Regions from separate parts of the Bacillus sp. 2175 genome, predicted to be linked through region 1. Evidence: riboswitches for the same ligand, from Rfam matches in the RefSeq annotation. Region 1 holds a riboswitch; the other holds the start of a gene.
What was found. Region 1 has a riboswitch for FMN ahead of ACXKY9_RS06845 (ECF transporter S component). Riboswitches for the same ligand answer to the same signal wherever they lie in the genome.
Positions count from the first base shown of each region.

Region 2: it holds a riboswitch for FMN, as region 1 does, so the genes downstream of both, ribD (bifunctional diaminohydroxyphosphoribosylaminopyrimidine deaminase/5-amino-6-(5-phosphoribosylamino)uracil reductase RibD) here and ACXKY9_RS06845 (ECF transporter S component) in region 1, are expected to answer to the same signal.

Region 1 covers NZ_CM173819.1:1,251,960-1,262,079, forward strand. Annotated here, with positions in the region: gene resB (cytochrome c biogenesis protein ResB) at 1-371, shown strand, start outside; gene resC (cytochrome c biogenesis protein ResC) at 386-1,543, shown strand; gene resD (DNA-binding response regulator ResD) at 1,847-2,563, shown strand; gene resE (sensor histidine kinase ResE) at 2,563-4,338, shown strand; gene ACXKY9_RS06830 (cob(I)yrinic acid a,c-diamide adenosyltransferase) at 4,476-5,057, shown strand; gene ACXKY9_RS06835 (peptidoglycan DD-metalloendopeptidase family protein) at 5,142-5,756, shown strand; gene ACXKY9_RS06840 (hypothetical protein) at 5,921-6,607, opposite strand; FMN riboswitch at 6,856-6,995, shown strand; gene ACXKY9_RS06845 (ECF transporter S component) at 7,158-7,736, shown strand; gene ACXKY9_RS06850 (ferredoxin) at 7,862-8,110, opposite strand; gene ACXKY9_RS06855 (YpbB family protein) at 8,409-9,470, shown strand; gene recQ (ATP-dependent DNA helicase RecQ) at 9,460-10,120, shown strand, end outside.
Region 2 covers NZ_CM173819.1:3,877,460-3,887,579, reverse strand. Annotated here, with positions in the region: gene bioB (biotin synthase) at 1-766, shown strand, start outside; gene ACXKY9_RS20045 (hypothetical protein) at 948-1,268, shown strand; gene ribH (6,7-dimethyl-8-ribityllumazine synthase) at 1,291-1,752, opposite strand; gene ribBA (bifunctional 3,4-dihydroxy-2-butanone 4-phosphate synthase/GTP cyclohydrolase II) at 1,771-2,964, opposite strand; gene ribE (riboflavin synthase subunit alpha) at 2,977-3,621, opposite strand; gene ribD (bifunctional diaminohydroxyphosphoribosylaminopyrimidine deaminase/5-amino-6-(5-phosphoribosylamino)uracil reductase RibD) at 3,603-4,715, opposite strand; FMN riboswitch at 5,021-5,164, opposite strand; gene ACXKY9_RS20020 (CDGSH iron-sulfur domain-containing protein) at 5,355-5,561, opposite strand; gene ACXKY9_RS20015 (DUF2552 family protein) at 5,850-6,095, shown strand; gene ACXKY9_RS20010 (alpha/beta hydrolase) at 6,105-7,031, opposite strand; gene ACXKY9_RS20005 (GNAT family N-acetyltransferase) at 7,113-7,595, shown strand; gene ACXKY9_RS20000 (LacI family DNA-binding transcriptional regulator) at 7,695-8,558, shown strand; gene ACXKY9_RS19995 (Na+/H+ antiporter family protein) at 8,583-9,902, opposite strand; gene ACXKY9_RS19990 (alpha/beta fold hydrolase) at 10,034-10,120, opposite strand, start outside.

The DNA.
Region 1 (10,120 bases):
TTACACCTGAAACACCAGATGGCGAAGTGAGTTTTGTTGGTATTCAGCAAAATATAGAACCAGATGGAAACAACAAATATAAAATGTCGTTTGCAGGTGTTGAAATGCAAAATGCAACAGCACTTACTGTAAGAAAAGATTTAACGCTTTGGATTCTCGGCATTGGAGGATTTATATTTATGGTTGGTGTCATTCAAGGTATGTATTGGAATCATCGCCGTATTTGGATACAACGTGTTAATGATGAATGGTGGATTGCAGGGCATACAAATAAAAATTGGTTCGGTTTAAAGAAAGATATTGAAAGAGTAATAGAAGGTACAACAATTCCACAGCCAAATGATAAAGTAATTGATAAAAAAATTAGTTAAGGTGGGGAAACGATATGGTGCAAATAAGTAGTAACTTTCTCTTTACCGCATTTATTTTATATTTAATTGCGACTCTATTTTTTGGAGGAGCCATTAAAGAAAAGGGTCATAAATGGGCAAATGTAGGAATAACGATTACAATTTTAGGGTTTATAGCACAAACAGTATATTTTGTTACAAGGTGGATTGCATCAGGGCATGCGCCAGTTAGTAACTTTTTTGAATTCGGTACATTTTTCGGCATGATGCTTGTAGGAGCATTTATTGTCATGTATTTTATGTACCGTGTAAGCATAATCGGACTATTTGCATTACCAGTTGCGCTTTTATTAATTGCCTATGCAAGTATGTTTCCGAGGGAAATATCTCCGCTTATTCCATCTTTAAAAAGTAATTGGTTACATATTCACGTGACGACGGCAGCAGCAGGACAAGCCATTTTAGCGATTAGTTTTATTACAGGCGTTATGTATTTATTGAAAAATGTAGATCAATCGACGAGAAGTAAACGTACATTTTGGCTAGAGACGGTAGTATTTACACTTGTTTGTACAGTTGGATTTATTGGAGTAACAACGGTATTTTCTAGTATGAAATATGAAGCGAAGTTTCAATGGATTGATAAAAATGAACAACAACTGGAAATGAAGTACAATCTTCCGGCTTTAGTTGGACCGCATGAAGGGAAGTTACTGACAGAAAATAAATTAGAACCGGCAGTTGAAGTTCCAGCAATTGTAAATGCAAAAAAATTAAATACTGTTATTTGGTCAGTGTTAGTTGGAACATTACTGTATATTGTATTAAGACTCGTTTTACGGAAGCGAGTATCGGCGGCACTTCAGCCGTTAGTAAAGAATACGAATAGTGATTTACTAGATGAAATCGGATATCGATCTATTGCAATTGGATTCCCAGTTTTCACATTAGGTGCATTAATTTTTGCGATGATTTGGGCTCAAATAGCGTGGACGCGCTTTTGGGGCTGGGATCCGAAAGAGGTTTGGGCACTTATAACGTGGCTCTTTTATGCTGCAGTACTACATTTACGATTATCTAAAGGGTGGCATGGAGAGAAATCAGCTTGGCTTGCAGTAATTGGTTTTGCAATCATTATGTTTAACTTTATTGTAGTAAACTTAATTATTGCCGGTTTACATTCATATGCATAGAGAAATAAAATAGGAGAGTGCATGTCACTTTCCTATTTTATTTTTGTCAACTTTTCTTCTTTTTTGAGAAAAACATGACAAAGTAGCGGTTGATTTTGTAAAATGATGTCGAGGACATTATATACAGTTCAAAAAAAATACATAGTTTTGGAAAAAAATTGAACAAAATTTATTATTCTTGTGAAGCATAATATGGGAAGTGAAACATTTAGAAGATTGCTTAAATAAACGAGAATAGCGCAACATAATAGTTAAAGAAGGGTAGGTGTGAACCGCTGAGGTGAGAGTACGCAGCGGGTAGAGATGGAAAATGAATCAAGAATTTTAATTGTAGATGATGAGGATCGTATTCGTCGTTTATTGAAAATGTACTTAGAAAGAGAACAATATACGATTGAAGAAGCAGATAATGGTGATACAGCTTTAGAAATGGCGTTGCAAAATGATTACGATTTAATCTTATTAGATCTTATGATGCCTGGTAAAGATGGCATTGAAGTATGTAAAGGGGTTCGTGAGAAGAAAGCGACACCAATTATTATGCTGACAGCAAAAGGTGAAGAAGTAAATAGAGTACAAGGATTTGAAGTTGGAACAGATGATTATATTGTAAAGCCGTTTAGTCCACGTGAGGTCGTGCTACGTGTGAAAGCGGTATTACGTCGTGCTGTACCAACAACATTCTTTACACAAGATACAACGACAAAAGATGTTACTGTATTCCCTCACTTAACAATTGATAACGATGCACACCGTGTTACTGCAGATGGCAATGAAGTAAACTTAACGCCGAAAGAATATGAGTTACTATTATTTTTAGCGAAAGCTCCTGATAAAGTATTCGATCGTGAGCAGCTGTTAAAAGAAGTATGGCAATATGAATTCTTCGGAGATTTACGTACAGTTGATACACATGTAAAGCGTTTACGTGAGAAGTTAAGCAAAAAATCACCAGATGCAGCGAAAATGATTGTTACTGTTTGGGGTGTAGGTTACAAATTTGAGGTTGTGAACGACTGATGCTTTGGAGAAGTGTAGTAGGGAAGTTATGGATGACCATATTACTTCTCGTTTCGTTTGTTCTTGGATTTGTTGCGATTTTACTTTCACAATTTTTTAGAACGTATTATGTTGATATGAGTGAAAATAGACTTCAAAAAGTCGCAACAAGTGTTACGGAATTAATTGAAGAAGGTGCCGATGTAAAAACGATTGAGAACATCGCGTACAAATTCTCTGATCCACTTTCAAGGATTATTATTGTAGAAGATGGCAAGGAAATCTCTTCTTCACCGAAACAAGAAGGGTTAGTCACCCTTACAATGGATAATTTAAAAGAAGATAAAGAATTAGCCGCTGTTTTTACGGACAAAAAAGAAATTAAGAACAACATTAGAAAAGCTTCTGATAGTAGAAAGAATAAAAGCACTGAAAATGATATTGTGATCGTTGGGAAACCAGTGCAATCAAAAAATCAAAGCGCAGTGTTCGTATATGAATCTTTACAAGTGCCAATAAAAGATATGGAGAGAACGACTGATTTCATTTTCTTAGCCGCTGGGATTGCGATTATATTAACAACTTTCTTTGCGTTCTTCTTATCTACTCGGATTACAGCACCGCTTCGTAAAATGCGTGAGGTTGCTTTTGAAGTGTCACGTGGGAAATTTGATGCGAAGGCTCCTATGGTATCTCAGGACGAAATTGGTGAGCTGGCAACGGCCTTAAATCAAATGGGTAAACAGTTGAAGTTTAATATGAATGCTTTGCAGCAAGAAAAAGAACAGTTAGCTAGTATTTTGAGTAGTATGGCAGATGGAGTTATTACGTTAAATCAAGAAGGTGAAGTCGTAGTTATTAATCCACCGGCTGAACATTTCTTACAAGTTTGGCAAGAAGAAAAAGAGATAGAGTTAAGTAAAAAATTACCTTCTGAACTTGTGGAACTATTCCATCTCGTTGTAGAAAGCGAGCAACAACAAGTTGTTGAAATTAATTTACAAAAAGGGAACTATGTAGTTCTTATGACACCACTTTACAATCAAACGAAAATTCGTGGGGCTGTAGCGGTACTGCGAGATATGACGGAAGAACGTCGTCTTGAGAAAATGCGTCAAGACTTTATTGCGAATGTATCACATGAACTTCGTACACCGATGGTCATGCTGCAAGGGTATAGTGAAGCGATTTTAGATGATATTGTGCAAACGAAAGAGGAAATAGATGAGTTTGTTCAAATCATTTATGATGAATCCGTTCGTTTAGGTAAACTTGTAAATGAATTGTTAGATTTAGCTCGTATGGAAAGCGGTCACGTAGAGTTACATATTGGTGAAGTGGACATACATCCGTTTGTGGAAAAAATTGGTCGTAAATTCCAAGGGATTGCAAAGGATAAAGAAGTTGAACTAACAGTTGATTTCCGGAATCAGATTGAAGAATATGCGTTTGATGCAGATCGGATGGAACAAGTGTTGACGAACTTGATTGATAACGCAATTCGTCATACGAATGCGGGTGGACATGTAACGCTTGTAATTGATACGAAAAATAATGGCCTCATTTTTGAAGTACAAGATTCGGGTGTAGGCATTCCAGAAGAGGATATTCCATTTTTATTTGATCGTTTCTATAAAGCTGATAAAGCAAGAACACGTGGGAAAAAGGGTGGCACAGGACTCGGGCTTGCAATTGCGAAAAATATTGTTCAAGGCCATGACGGTAAAATTTCTGTATCAAGTGTTGTTGGAGAAGGAACTACATTCTCTGTATATTTACCGAATCGTATAATTTAGATATGCTTTTTTAAAGTTGATAATGAATAAAGTTCTGCTGTTTTTTATTTTTTTGTAAACTCAATTAAATAAAGAATGGTAGAACTTTTTTCTATCTTGGTCGAATCAAGAATAACAAGAGAGGGTGCTGTGAAGAAATGAAATTATATACAAAAACAGGAGATAAAGGAACGACAAGTGTAATAGGTGGCAGGGTTGATAAAGATGATATCCGTGTGGAAGCGTATGGAACAATAGACGAGGCAAATTCTCATATTGGATATGCAATGACTAAGGTTCAAGGCGGGGCTTTTAGAGATATTTACAATGAGCTCGAAAATATTCAACATGAACTATTTGATTGCGGAGGAGACTTGGCAATAGTGGAACAAAAAATTCCTTATAAAGTGACAATTGAGATGGTTGAAAGTTTAGAAAGAAAGATTGATTTATATATAGAAGAAGCCCCGCCATTAGAACGCTTTATTTTGCCAGGTGGTAGCGAGGCGGCGGCTATTATTCATATTGCACGTACTGTTGTAAGGAGAGCAGAACGCTCTATAGTATCATTGCAAAAAGAAGTGAAAATAAATGAAGTTGTCTTAAAGTATGTAAATAGATTATCTGATTATTTGTTTGCGATAGCTCGAGTAATAAATGCCCGATTACAAGTGAAAGATGTGGAGTATAACCGTAGTGCATTAGTTTTTCGTGATAAGAAAGAGAAGGAAGTGGAGTAATTCACTTTCTTTTTTTGTATACTTTTTTCTGTAATATACCAAAATAGAGAAGGTATGGTGGTAATTAGAAAACGGAGGATGTATATGAAAGTTTTAAAATGCGGCGTCATGTTATTGAGTATGCTGTTTGTATCTCAATTACATGTTTATGCAGAAGAAAATCGATGGACATGGCCTGTTGAAGGTCAGATAAGTGATTATTTTGGGACAAGGCATGGAAAACACTATGGTATTGATGTAGCTGCGCCGATTGGAACGCCTGTGGCAGCTATTCAAGATGGTAGGGTAACGAAGTCTTATTATTCAAGTAGTTATGGAAATGTTGTATTTATTAAACACGGAGAATATGAGGCTGTATATGCACATTTAAATAAGAGATATGTGGGGCAAGGAGATTATATTTCCAAAGGAGAAAAAATTGGAGAAGTAGGGAACACGGGAGAATCGCGAGGTGCACACTTACATCTAGAACTTCATCAAGGAAGATGGACGATGGCGAAAAAGAATGCGATGAACCCATTGCTTGTTTTAAATGAACAAAGAAATGAAGTTGTTTCTTCATCATTATATGTCGTACAAAAAGGGGATACTTTAGTTAGTATTGCACGGAAATTTAGTATGACACTTAAGGAAATTAAAGAAAAAAATGGATTGCAGCAAGAGCTAATTTATCCTAATCAACAATTATATGTTAAGTGAAGGAAACATTTCAAAAATTAAACTTTGAACAAATTTATGTTCTTCTTAAATAAGGTTCAATGTAAATGAAATTATATGGGCGCTTTTGCTAGAACTATTGAGTGAATTAGAGCATCTATATCTAAAAGAAAACCGTCCCAAAATTTATTTTGGGACGGCTTCTTTTACCAAAAAATAAAGACACATATAAATCCAGAAATAGCTAAATAGCTATATAAGTAAAAAACTTTTGTTCTTGTTTTCTCTTTTGTTCGAAACAGTACGATAGTTGGTTCAATTAAACCGATTGTCAAACAAAGTAGGCCAAGAAGCATACAACCAATCGAAATAGAATACAGGGCGATTTGTGGTGCTTGAAATGGAATCATCCATTTTAATAAAAATGCAATAAGTGCAGTGTAACAAATACTACCGATGTATTTATTCAGTGGTGTATTAGAACGAAAACCAGGAAGTTTTTTTAAGAAAGAGCGGGAAACAACTTCTGTTTGTAAAGATGTATGCTCTTCAATAATTTTTTGAGCTTCTTTTCCTTTTTGAAAAAGAGATAAGATCCAATTTCGCTCACCCTGAAAAATAAATTGAGAAGTTGTCAAATAGTGATCAATCTTCACTTTATTCCAACTCTTCCACGGATGACGCTCACACATTTTTAATTTACTTTCTGTTTTTTTATCATACTGATAAATACTAATGCCATCTTCATCGAAAGTAGCATAGTATGTCTCGTTTGAGAATGTGCCTAAATCAATTGGGCAGTAGAAAAGTAATTCTTTTTTTAAGTAAAAGTATTCTTTTCTTAAGTTTTTTTTCATTGCTTCTCGAATAGAATGTCTCTTGTCTTTTTTCATGACATTTCCTCCATAACTCAGAAAATGTTCTTATCTTAACAATTCAATATCTTATCACTTTTAATTATATATGACTAGGTAATTCAAAAGAGAAATGCCGAATAATAAAAAATATGGATTGTATTGTAAAATATCTCGCAATTTATTTGTCGTTACGAAAAATAAATAACTAATTTTAAATAAGTTACAATTTTTTAGTTCACAATGTTATGAGGTTGTTGTATAATGAAGGGGAAAATAGAATATCGGTCTATCTTCGGGGCAGGGTGAAAATCCCGACCGGCGGTGATGAACTATTTATGATTTTGTTCTAAGCCCGCGAGCCGTTAAGGCAGGATTTGGTGTGATTCCAAAGCCGACAGTATAGTCTGGATGGGAGAAGATGGAGGTTCAAGCGTTCAAAAAAGATATGGATTTGAACGTCTGTTTGATGTGCCTTAAATTCTCCCTTTGTGTAAAACACAAAGGGTTTTTTCGTTCTATGAAAAAATAGGCATAGCAGAACCTTTCCACTTTCCATGAGATGATCGATGGAAAAGGAGAGAGAAAGATGAAACAAAAAAACAGTGTAGTGCAGATGGTGAGTGTAGCGATGCTAAGTAGTATTGCATATTTACTAATGATGTTAGATTTCCCGTTCCCAGGGCTTCCGCCATTTTTGAAAATTGATTTTAGTGATGTACCAGCTCTAATTGCAGCAATTATCTTTGGACCAGTAGCAGGAGTGATTGTAGAGGCGATAAAGAACATTTTACATTACGGGATTCAAGGAAGTTTAACGGGAGTACCAGTTGGAGAAATTGCAAACTTTATTGCAGGATGTTTATTTATTGGACCAGCAGCTTTCTTATTTAGAAAGTATCGTACTGTGAAGAGTTTAACTACAGGATTAATGCTAGGGACAATTACAATGGCACTTATTATGAGTGTATTAAACTACATCATCATATTCCCGGCTTACACTTGGTTTTTAAATTCACCGGCTATGTCTAGCGAAGCTATAAGAACAACGGTTGTAACGGCAATCTTACCATTTAATTTAATTAAAGGGATTGTTGTAACAATTGTATTTGTAGCATTATTCTCACGCCTGAAAGTATGGGTGTTTGCAAAAATGAAAAATGCATAATATATATATATATAAACCATTAGTAGTGTGAAACTACTAATGGTTTTTTATTAAGGAAAATAAAATTTAGATACAAAAAATGCCCCTCATCAATATGAGGGGCATTTTTTGAAGTTAATAAAAGACTATTCGAATTTTAAAGCGTCTCCGTCAAATGATTCGTCAGCAACTTTAATTGAGTCAGTTGGACAGCCTTCGAATGCATCCATCATATCTTCAATTAATACATCTGGAATTTCAACGATACCTTGGTTATCATCTAATGTTACAAATGCAATACCTTCATCATCATAGTCATAAATGTCTGGTGCAGCAGCGCCACAAGCACCACATGCAATACAAGTATCTTTATCAACGATTGTATATTTTGCCATCTTTTTTCCCTCCTGATAATATGTATGTGAAAAGCTCGCCATAAAAATTATAACCTTATTGTAAAACGGTTTGTAAAACTTTTCAACATAAAATTATAATGATAATGCTTATCAATTAGAGTGTCAACTTATTTTTGAATTATGTCATAAGATTTTCAAAATACGTAAATATGATTTCGTTTGATACAATAGAATATATACAAGTATATAGTTCTTATATGATAAGTTTAATGAGCGAAAGTAGATAGTGTAATTGTACTGAAAAGAATGAAGTTAAGATTGGAAGGTGGAAGCGGTCATGCAAATACAATATACTTTGTTGCATTGTTTAAAACAATTGAATGGTGAAAGAACCGTTTCTTCTATTTATTATTTACTAAAGGGCAAACGTTCTTCGCAAACTTTACAAGATGGAAATATGTTCCGAATTTCTTTTTTGTTCGGAATATATAAATCATTGAATAGAAATGACTATGATGGTGAAGTTGCAAAGTTGTTGCAAGCGAATTTTATTCAAGAAATACATGAAAATACATATGTGTTAACACCTACGGGTAAAATGCAGTTACATAAATGGGGGGAAGTTTATGCTTTTCCGGCGCATTTGCATGGTTTACATTATGGTGAATTAGGTGAAACATTTTGGAAAAGATTATCATTAATTATTCAAACCATATCAAATTTACAACAGAATAATACGAAGTTTATCCCAATTCAGCAAGATACAGAAATAATGATGTGGGTGAAACGTTTTCTAACAGGAATACCATATAAGAGAAGTGAGTTGGCGAGAAAACTATGGACGGAAGTACATAATCTTTTAGAAAAGAGCAATACGATAGAAGCGACGATTGTAACATATCGACTAACGGGTTATGAACGTATTGGTTGTACATTGCAACAATTAGCAGAAATTACGAAACAAGATATATTCAGGGTGTATTTTTTATTTTGGGGTACAATGCATTTCTTTATACAAGAAGTTCGTGATAAAGAAAATGAATTTCCACTATTAGCTGAAATTATATCTTATCCAAATGAGAGAGCTGAATTATTTAGTTTATCCACGAAAAAAACATATAATTTTTGGAGACAAGGACGTTCTTTAGAAGAAATAGCGACGATTCGGAATTTAAAGGTTGCAACGATAGAAGATCATTTTGTTGAAATTGCTTTGCGAGAAAAAGATTTTTCTATTGAAATGTTTATGGAAAAAGAAAAGATAGACAAAGTAATAAAAGTAATTGAAGCATTGCAAACGCGGAAGTTACGTGTTTTGAAACAAGCGGTTGGAGAAGATATCTCTTATTTTGAAGTTCGTCTTGTATTAGCGCGGATGGAGGGTGTAAATGAAACTTGAAGAATATTTATATAAGTGGTTTGGATATTCTGAATTTCGTCCAGGTCAAAAAGGAGTTATTACAGATTTATTAGAAGGAAAAGATGTGATAGCAATGCTTCCGACTGGAAGAGGGAAATCTATGTGCTATCAGTTTCCGGGGCTTATGCGAGAAGGAACAGTGCTTGTTGTATCACCGTTATTATCTTTAATGGAAGATCAAGTGACACAATTAAAGTATGTTGTGAAAAACCGAGTAATAGCATTTAATAGTTTTCGGACATTAAATGAAAAAAGAGAAGCGATGAAAAAATTATCTTCATATAAATTTATTTTTGTTTCACCAGAGATGTTACAGTCGGAGTTATTAATTAAGGAATTGAAGAAAATTCATATTTCATTATTTGTTGTTGATGAGGCTCATTGTATTTCTCAATGGGGTTATGATTTTAGACCGGACTATAAAAAACTAAATGTAGTTATTGAAAATATTGGTTCTCCTACAGTATTAGCATTGACAGCCACAGCGACAAAAGGGGTACTGCAGGATATCGCAAATAGTTTAAATTTAAAGGGTGCCGCAGAACATGTATACTCTATTGACCGTCCTAATATTGCAATGGATGTGCAATTTGTAGAGACGATAGAAGAAAAGAAAGAGGCGCTTTTAG
Region 2 (10,120 bases), 2.6 Mb from region 1:
CTCACAGTCTATTATTTCAGAAGCACCGATTGATAAATATGCATGGTTAACGCAGGAGAAGATTGTAGAAGGGGCACATGAAGCAATACGCCGTAAAGCAGGTACATATTGTATTGTAGCGTCTGGTCGTCGTCCGACGGATAAAGAGGTAAATCACGTAATTGGAGCAGTTAAGGAAATTCGTGAAACGACAGACTTGAAGATTTGTTGTTGTTTAGGTTTCTTAAATGAAGATCAAGCAGGACGTTTAGCGGAAGCAGGCGTGCACCGTTATAACCACAACTTAAATACACATGCAAATAATTACGATAGCATTTGTTCAACTCATACGTATGATGATCGTGTTGATACAGTTCAAAAAGCAAAACAAGCTGGTATTTCACCATGCTCTGGAGCGATTTTTGGCATGGGAGAAACAATTGAAGAGCGTGCTGAAATTGCATTTGAATTACAACGTATAGATGCAGATTCTATCCCTTGTAATTTCCTTGTTGCTGTAAAGGGGACACCTCTTGAAGGGCAAAAAGAGTTAACGCCAGTAGAATGTTTAAAAGTACTTGCAATGATGCGTTTTGTAAACCCAACAAAAGAAATTCGTATTTCAGGAGGACGTGAAATCAATTTACGTTCTGTACAGCCAATCGGTTTATTTGCAGCAAATTCTATTTTTGTCGGGGACTACTTAACGACAGCTGGACAAGAGCCGACTGCGGACTGGGGTATGATTGCAGATTTAGGATTTGAGATTGAAGAATGTGCATTATAAGATAGATGAAAAAGCAAACTTGTAAAAGAGTTTGCTTTTTTGTAAATAAAATGTAATAAATAGTTGTGAACGCTTGATACTATTGGTTTTTGAACGAAAAAAAGAATTTTTGTGGACGAATTTTCCAAGCCCTAGTTGTACATAGTAAATATGTAATTTATATTGGGTTGGAGGATTTTACATGTACAAATACATATTAGCGATTATGACTTGTTTAATTTTAATAAAAGCAATAAGTTCTGATCCAGTTAAGGCTACCGAAAATCCTGAACAAAAAGAGATGCAACAAAGAATCGAACAACACTTTCGAACGAAAGCTGAACATTTTGGATTGAAAACGGAAGGAAAAGATTTAAAGGAAGTTAGAAAAGAAATTACTATTATAGAAGAAGCGAAAAAAAGAGAGAATGTATGGAGAACAGCGCAAGCTCTTCATATAAAAACAGAAGGAAAAACGATGAATGAATTAATAAAAGATGTACAAAAAAAGGTGAAAAAATAAAAAGAGGCCGCAGCCTCTTTTTTTATGCCCATTGTTTTGATAAGTGAGCCATTTCAATTGCAGCAACAGCTGATTCATATCCTTTATTACCAGCTTTCGTACCTGCGCGTTCAATCGCTTGTTCAATTGTTTCTGTCGTTAATACGCCGAAAATAACTGGGATGTCCATTTGTAGTGATAAAGACGCAACACCTTTTGCTACCTCATTACAAACGTAATCGTAGTGAGTTGTAGCACCTCGGATTACAGTACCTAATGTAATAACAGCATCATACTTTCCGCTACTAGCCATCTTTTTAGCGATTAAAGGAATTTCAAATGCACCAGGAACCCAAGCAACATCAATATCACTTTCTTCTACACCGTGACGCTTTAATCCGTCTAAAGCTCCGCCAAGTAACTTACTTGTAATAAATTCGTTAAAACGTCCAACAACAACTCCAACTTTTAATCCTGTACCAACTAAATGACCTTCGAATACCATAATAAATCTCTCCTTTAATTATAAGTTTAGTAAGTGTCCTAATTTATTTACTTTCGTTTGTAAATACGATTTATTCTCTTCTTTTGCCGGCATTTGCAACGGTACACGCTCGACTACTTCTAAATCGTAACCTTGTAAGCCAGCAATTTTTCTTGGGTTATTCGTTAATAATCGTAAGCTTTGTAAACCTAAATCTTTTAATATTTGAGCACCGATACCGTAATCACGAAGATCAGCAGGGAAGCCGAGTTTTTCATTTGCTTCTACAGTATCGAATCCTTCTTCTTGTAATTTATAAGCGCGAAGCTTATTAAGAAGCCCAATGCCTCTTCCTTCTTGTCTCATATAAAGAAGAACACCTTTTCCTTCACGCTCAATTTGAGCAAGTGCTGCATGGAGTTGTGGTCCGCAATCGCAGCGATGTGAACCGAATACATCTCCTGTTAAGCATTCAGAATGAACACGTACAAGTACCGGTTCACCTGTTGAAATATCACCTTTTACAAGTGCGATATGTTCTTTCGTATCTAATGAGTTAGAATAGCCAATTGCGTGGAAAGTACCGAAATCTGTAGGTAATGTAATTTCCACTTCTCTCGTCACAAGTGTTTCATGATGGCGGCGATAAGCAATTAAATCTTCTATTGTAATCAATTTTATATCAAATTGTTTTGCACATTCTATTAAATCAGGTACACGTGCCATCGTGCCGTCCTCATTTATAATTTCGCAAATAACTCCAGCTGGTTCGGCACCGCATAGCTTTGCTAAATCAACAGCAGCTTCTGTATGACCTGCACGACGCAGGACACCGCCTTCTTTCGCAATTAATGGAAAGATATGTCCAGGTCGATTGAAATCAGCGCCTTTTGATGCGGGGTTTAACAATTCTTGTATCGTAGTTGCACGTTCGTGAGCGCTAATCCCTGTTGTTGTAGAAACATGGTCAATGCTCACTGTAAACGCAGTATGATGTGAATCTGTATTATGAGATACCATTGGTTCTAATTGTAGACGTTCCGCGTACCCTGCTGTAATCGGTACACAAACGAGACCACGGCCATGTGTAATCATAAAATTAATTGTTTCTGGTGTAATGTACTCTGCTAAAGCAATAAAATCGCCTTCATTTTCTCGGTTTTCATCATCACATACGATAACGACTTTACCTTGTTTTAAATCTTCTAGAGCTTCTTCAATACGATGAAACATTGTGCTTCCCCCTTATAGAAATCCGTTTTCTTGTAAAAAGCTTTCAGTCATTGAACCTACTCGTTTTGTAGGTTTAGTAATAAAGCGTTCGATATATTTACCAATCATGTCACACTCAATGTTTACGATATCTCCGGCATTTTTTTCTCCAATGACAGATTCGCTTACTGTGTGCGGGATGAGTGAAATCGTTATGGAAGATTCGTCTATAGCAAATATCGTTAAACTCGTTCCATCAACAGCAATGGACCCTTTCTGCAAACAATAGCGCAGCAGTTCATCAGAAATTGCTATTTTGTAATAGACGGCATTGTAATGTTGTTTTTTATTTAAAATCGTTCCGATGCCATCAATATGTCCTGAAACGAAATGTCCACCGAATCGTCCGTTTGCAGCCATTGCTCGTTCTAAATTTACTTTAGAGTGTGGTTTAAGTATACGAAGTGATGTCGACTGCATCGTTTCGGGCATTGCATCAACTGTAAATGAAGTAGTTGTAAAGTTTGTTACAGTTAAGCAAATACCGTTAACCGCGATACTATCACCTAAGTGAACATCTGATAAAATTTTCTTTGCATGAATCGTTAATTTCATCGCTTCTCCACTTTGTTGCATGTTTGCTATCGTTCCTAATTCTTCTACAATTCCTGTAAACATTTCGTCACCTCGTTTCGGGCATTCGCAACGATTTTTATATCATCACCAATTTGTTTCATCTCTTGAATTTTCAAGGAAAGCGCATCTTGTAATTTTGAAAAACCATTTCCTCCAAATAAAGTAGGAGCATCTTTCCCACCAATTAATTTCGGGCTTATATAGGTTACAATTTCATTAAAATTGTTTGTTTTTAAGAAACTTGCATGAATCGATTGGCCACCTTCAACGAATAGAGAAAGAATTTGTTTCTCTCCAAGAAAGGAAAGAAGGTCCTCGATTTCTATATGCTTCGTTTCCATTTGGAATATAGCTATATTTTTAGATTCATAAGAAGATATCTTCTCTTTCTTTACATCCTTACCGACAATAATCCATGTCGGTGCTAAACCATCTGTTATAACATGAGAAGATGGTGGCGTTCGTAAATGGGTATCTAAAACAACGCGAATAGGATGTTTCCCACCATTTGGAATTCTTGTTGTTAAATGAGGATTATCAGCTATAACTGTATTCACTCCAACAAGAATTGCATCATGTGTATGGCGATATTGGTGAACATCAGCACGTGCTTCTTCACCTGTAATCCACTTACTTTCACCAGTTACAGTTGCTGTTTTTCCATCTAAGCTCATCGCTGTTTTGATTGTTACAAAAGGGCGTTTCGTTTTCATGTAGTGAAAAAAGTAGCGATTTAATAAAACTGCTTCTGCTTCAAGAACACCAGTAGTTACTTCAATTCTAGCTTCCTCTAATCTTCTTTTTCCGTTACCAGAAACGAGCGGATTACAATCGAGAGTAGCAATTACAACACGCTTAACTCCTTTTTCGATGAGCAATTCACAGCAAGGTGGTGTTTTTCCAAAGTGGCTACACGGTTCCAGTGTTACATAAACGGTAGCGTCTTTGGCGTTCTGACCAGCCATTTGAAGGGCATGAACTTCTGCGTGTTCTTCACCAGCTCGTAAATGAGCGCCCATACCAACGATGTTTCCATCTTTTACAACAACAGCACCAACCATAGGATTTGGACTTGTTTGTCCTGATGTTCCTTCTGCTAACTGCAGGGCAATCCTCATATATTCTTGATCTGTCATTTTCTTCACCTCTCCAAAAAAAATCAAAAAACCCCAAGGATTTAATATCCTTGGGGTTTGGGAGACGTGATTTCTAGAAATATAGTTTGAATACGAAAGCATAGGAAAGAAACCTAACGATAATTGATATTTCTGCATAAGGAAAAAACCTAGCAAAATATCGAATTTTTAAACGCTAGTTGTCTCTTTTTATTTCAGTATAAAAAATAAGTATAGAAAATTAAACATATATAAAGAATCAAAATGAATCTTTAAAAATATGCATACTGAAATAAAAGTGTATTCACTATATAAAAAACTAGAAACATATCCTTCTCCCATCCAGACTATACTGTCGGCCCTAGAGTTTCACTAGATCCACCGTTTTCGAGTTGAAAACGGGTCACGGACTTAGAAGTTTTCACTTCATCACCGCCGGTTGGGAATTTCACCCGACCCCGAAGGATGCTGTTTGCTCAAATTATAGCACAAAAAAAATAAAAGGCTAGTAAAAAATATTCGAATGTGAAGAATTGTGTGAAAATATATGCAGGCTGGAATGGAAATAAAAGTATTAGAAATGTTGTAAAGAGAAGGGATATAACGGAGTTGCTAAAAAGAAAAAACATGCACAAAAAAATGTGCATGTCACATGTAAAATTATTCTGCCTCTGGTGCTCTAACAACAGACTCGAATTTACCTTTATGCGAAGCGTCGCAATAAGGCATATTTTTTGATAAACCACAACGGCATAAAGAAAATGCCGGTTTTGCTGGGAATGCATTCCCTTGTGAGTCGACTAATTCCACGTCCCCTGTAACGCGAAAAGAGCCATTATCATTTACTTTAATTTGTACTTTTGCCAACGTTATCCCTCCTTCCCAAACGCTTAATTTCATCATATAATCAAGGGAAGTGCTTGGCAATATAAAGTGAAACTTTAATTAGTGGGGGAGGCATCCCCCACTAATTATTAGTTGAACCAATCGGGCTTTTAGGGGCAGTTAATCTCCTACCTAACTTCTTTGTTTCAGCCGAATTTTGAGGTGGGAGTTTTACTGCCCGCAAATAGCGGAGAAAAAAGAGCACTTTGTTTGAGAAAGAAGAGAGTGTTATAATAGTTTTCATAACTGACTAGAGTAAGGTGACGAGAGATGGATAAACAATTACATACATTACGAAACATTGCAAATGAGCGCACGTGGGCATCATTTTTGAATGATAATCATCCATATAGTTTGTTACATTGGTCCATTGCAGGTGTAGGGCAAGAGGCAAAGGATGTTTGGTTACTGCAAGATGAAGTAACATTTCAAACGACAGAATTCCCAACGTTAGATGATGCAATGCAATGGATTTCTGAAAATATGGAACAAGTTACAGACGTTTTAGCGCAATAAAAAACAGGCTTATGCAAGCCTGTTTTTTGTTTCTTTCACATATGTGTTTAAAAATTGATCGACGGCTGCTTCGTACTCTTCTTTATTTTCGTTATAAGAGCAAGCGTGTGCACCGTGTTCTGCAATATAAAGCTGCTTATTATTTTCTTTCGCTTCATATAACGCTTTTGTCATATCAGCTAAAATATAGTCGTCATCTTTACTATGAATAAAGAGAACGGGATTGTTAATGTTTTTTATACAGTCGATTGGTGAAACTTCACGAATTGTATAACCGTCACGAACTTTCAAAAATGCGTTTGCTAAAGGTAATAAAGGCCATTTTGGTAAATGGAATTCAACCTTTAAACGGTGCTGTAATTGTCCGTGAAAATCAGAGAAAGGACAATCTGCAATATAGAAATCAGCACCATCTTCTACAAGTCCTGCGTATTGAAGAAGTGTTGCAGCTCCCATAGATTCACCATGAATACCAAGTGTAATATTGGTGCCAAAACGGTTTTTTAGCCAGTCAACTACGGATTTTAAATCATGTTTTTCATAGTATCCATAGCTTGTTGTTTTTCCGCCAGTTTTACCATGACGACGATGATCGTAAATGAGGACGTTATATCCTCTTTTTAAGAATAAGTTTGCATATTTTACAGAGTTTATTTTATTTACAGTTACACCGTGGCAAAAAACCATAAACTTATTGGTGGAATGACCAGCAGGAATGTAATATCCGTGAAGGTCGTATCCAAATTGTGAAGGGATATGAATTTCTTCTTTATGAAGAGCATCAAAATCCTCTATACGAAAATGTTTTTTCGTTTCTCTTTCGAGTACTTCTTCCTCTGTTTTTTTCTTTAAGTACATCACTTTATTTGTAAAGAAAATCCCAAGGGCAGTTATTGCACCTAGTATAGTAAACAGTGCTGCAAAAAAACGTTTCATACTTTACCTCATCCTCCAAATACCGTTACATGTGATACACTTATATTGTATCACAATGATATAAAAGGGGAGAAATAGGAAATGCTGCATATACAAAAAATTACGCCAGCGATGAAAGAAACAATCCGAATGTTCATGTGTGAGAACTGGGGAAGTTCATTGATGGTTTCACGTGGTAAGGGACATCAGTTAGAAGAGTTGCCAGGATTTGTTGCGCTCTCAGATGACAGAATAATCGGAATTATAACGTATGAAGTGACCAGAAATATGTGCGAAATTGTATCGCTAGATAGCTTTGAAGAAAGAAAAGGAATAGGGACGAAACTTGTGGATTGTGTATTACAAGTTGCAGAAGGAGAACGGTGCAGACAGGTTTGGCTTATTACAACTAATGATAATATGAATGCGTTACGATTTTACCAAAAACGTAATTTTGTAATGACTAATTTATATGTGAATGCGGTAGAGGAGGCACGAAAAATAAAGAAAGAAATTCCACGTATTGGATATGATAATATCCCGATTTTACATGAAATTCAGTTGGAGTATCGTTTAGTGAAATGATGTAACAATTTTCAGAAATATGAGTTGTTAATCTTGACGGATAGTTTAATTTAGGTTACCGTAAAATTGTAATCTATTACCATATTAAGGGGTGACGATGTGGCAACTATACGTGATGTTGCAAAATTGGCAGGTGTTTCAGTCGCAACCGTTTCACGAGTTATTAATGAAAAAGGATACGTTCATGAGGACACAGTAAAACAAGTAAAGGAAGCAATTGAAGAATTACGTTATAGGCCAAACAGTGCAGCGAAGCCACTATTTAAAGAGGATTCAACGATAATTGCATTACTTGTAGATAATTTATGTAACCAATCAAACATCACTTTGCTACATTGTATTGAGGAAATAGCATATAAAGAAGGTTATCAAATCATTATTTGTAATATAGAGAATAAAGATAGATACATACATATGCTGAAGCAAAATAACATTGCAGGTGTTATTTTGACAAGAGCAGTTTTTAAAAGTGTAGGAAAAATTCCATTTCCGTTTGTTGTGATCGATGAGCAACAATCACATGGAAATTATTATGAAAGTGGACAGAGAGCTGTTTCTTTATTAAAAGAGAAAGGGTGTCACTTTCTTGCATATTTCGGTGAGGGAGAAGAAAGTGAAGAAATGGAAGATCATATAGCAGGGTTTTTAGACGCTGTTTGGGATGAAGGAATCTCTTATCGAGAAGAATGTGTACAAGGGTATACAAATAAACAATTTATTACATTATTGCAAAACAATCCGTATGTAGATGGAATTGTAGCCTCAAGTGATCAGATTGCTATTGATTTAATTCGGTCAGCGAGATTTCTAAATATACATATACCAGATAAATTAAAAATTGTTGGACCGAATGGGAGCATAGAGTGTGAATGGAGAGGTTCATCACTACCGACAATAGAAAGCTATGTCAGAGATAATGGAAAAGTAGCTTTTCAACAATTAAAAGGAAAAATAAAAAAGTAAAAGGTGCGTTTTATACGCACCTTTTTATAATGTAATTGCGGCAATAAAGCCAAATATAAGTAACGGTATATTGTAATGTAGAAAAGTGGGTACACATGTATCCCATATATGATGGTGCTGACCATCAGCATTTAAACCGGATGTTGGTCCAAGTGTACTATCCGATGCTGGAGATCCTGCGTCACCTAGCGCTCCGGCTGTACCGATAATTGCAATTGTGGCCATTGGACTAAATCCAAGCTGAATGCAAAGAGGTACAAAAATGGTTGTTAAGATAGGGATGGTTGAAAAGGATGAACCAATTCCCATCGTAACGAGAAGTCCAATAACGAGCATAAGAAATGCAGCGAGTGGTTTGTTATTTCCGATTATATGTGCACTCGTTTGCACTAGAGATTCAACATGTCCTGTTTTTCGAAGAACAGCGCCGAATCCGGCGGCAGCAATCATAACAAAGCCAATAAAGGACATCATACGCATTCCGCTTGTTAATATCGCATCTGCTTCTTTAAGTGGTAGACTGCCACTAACTGATAAGACGATAATACCTGCTAAAGCACCAAAAATCATTGATTCTGTTGTTAATTGAACAGTTAATGTAGCAATGATAGATAATAACCCGAAAGTAATGCTACGTTTTGTATAGGGAACGATTTCATTTTCGGTAGTATGAATTTGTTCTGTTTCATACGTACGAGGTTTTCGGTACGTAATGAATACCGCTACACATAATCCAATAATCATACCGATTGCTGGAATAGTCATTGCTTTTGGAATAAGTGCGACATCAAATGTAAGACCGCTTTGCGCAGCGTTGGTTTGCAATACGTCATGATAAATTTTTCCGAACCCTGCAGGGATCCACATATAAGGAGTAATCAATCCAAATGTAATAATACATGTGACAAGTCTGCGATCCACTTTCAGCTCAGTTAATACTTTTAAAAGTGCTGGAATTAAGATGGGGATGAAAGCAATGTGAACAGGAATCACATTTTGTGAGAAACAAGCCATCATTAAAATAATGAATAAAATAAGTACCTTAGAATAAACTTGTTTTTTCGTGTCTTGTTCATTGCCAATCCATTTTAATGCAGTTTGAATCATAGCATCTGGAAGTCCTGTTTTGGAAAGGGAAATAGCGAAACCACCAAGCATTGCATAACTTAAAGCGATTGGAGCACTGTTTCCAAGACCAGTTGTAAAAGTGTTAATCGTTTCTGAAATACCGAGTCCGCCGATAAGTCCGCCTGTTAAAGCTCCAACAATGATGGCGACAATGACCTGGACACGTAACAAACTAAGCAATAGCATAATTGCTACTGCGACGAGTACAGCGTTCATAATAAATGTAATCTCCCTAAATTTTTATTCTGTTAAGACAAGTACATATGAAACATTTTGCTATGTTTATACATACTTGCGACATATTATTATAAAATGTTTTCTATGAAATGTAAAAGAGCCTTTTGTGACTAATGCTGAAAAGCTAGCTCTTGTTTAATTGATTGCAAAGAATTGGCGAATAATTCTGGTTCTTCTAGATCAGGAGAATGTGCTGA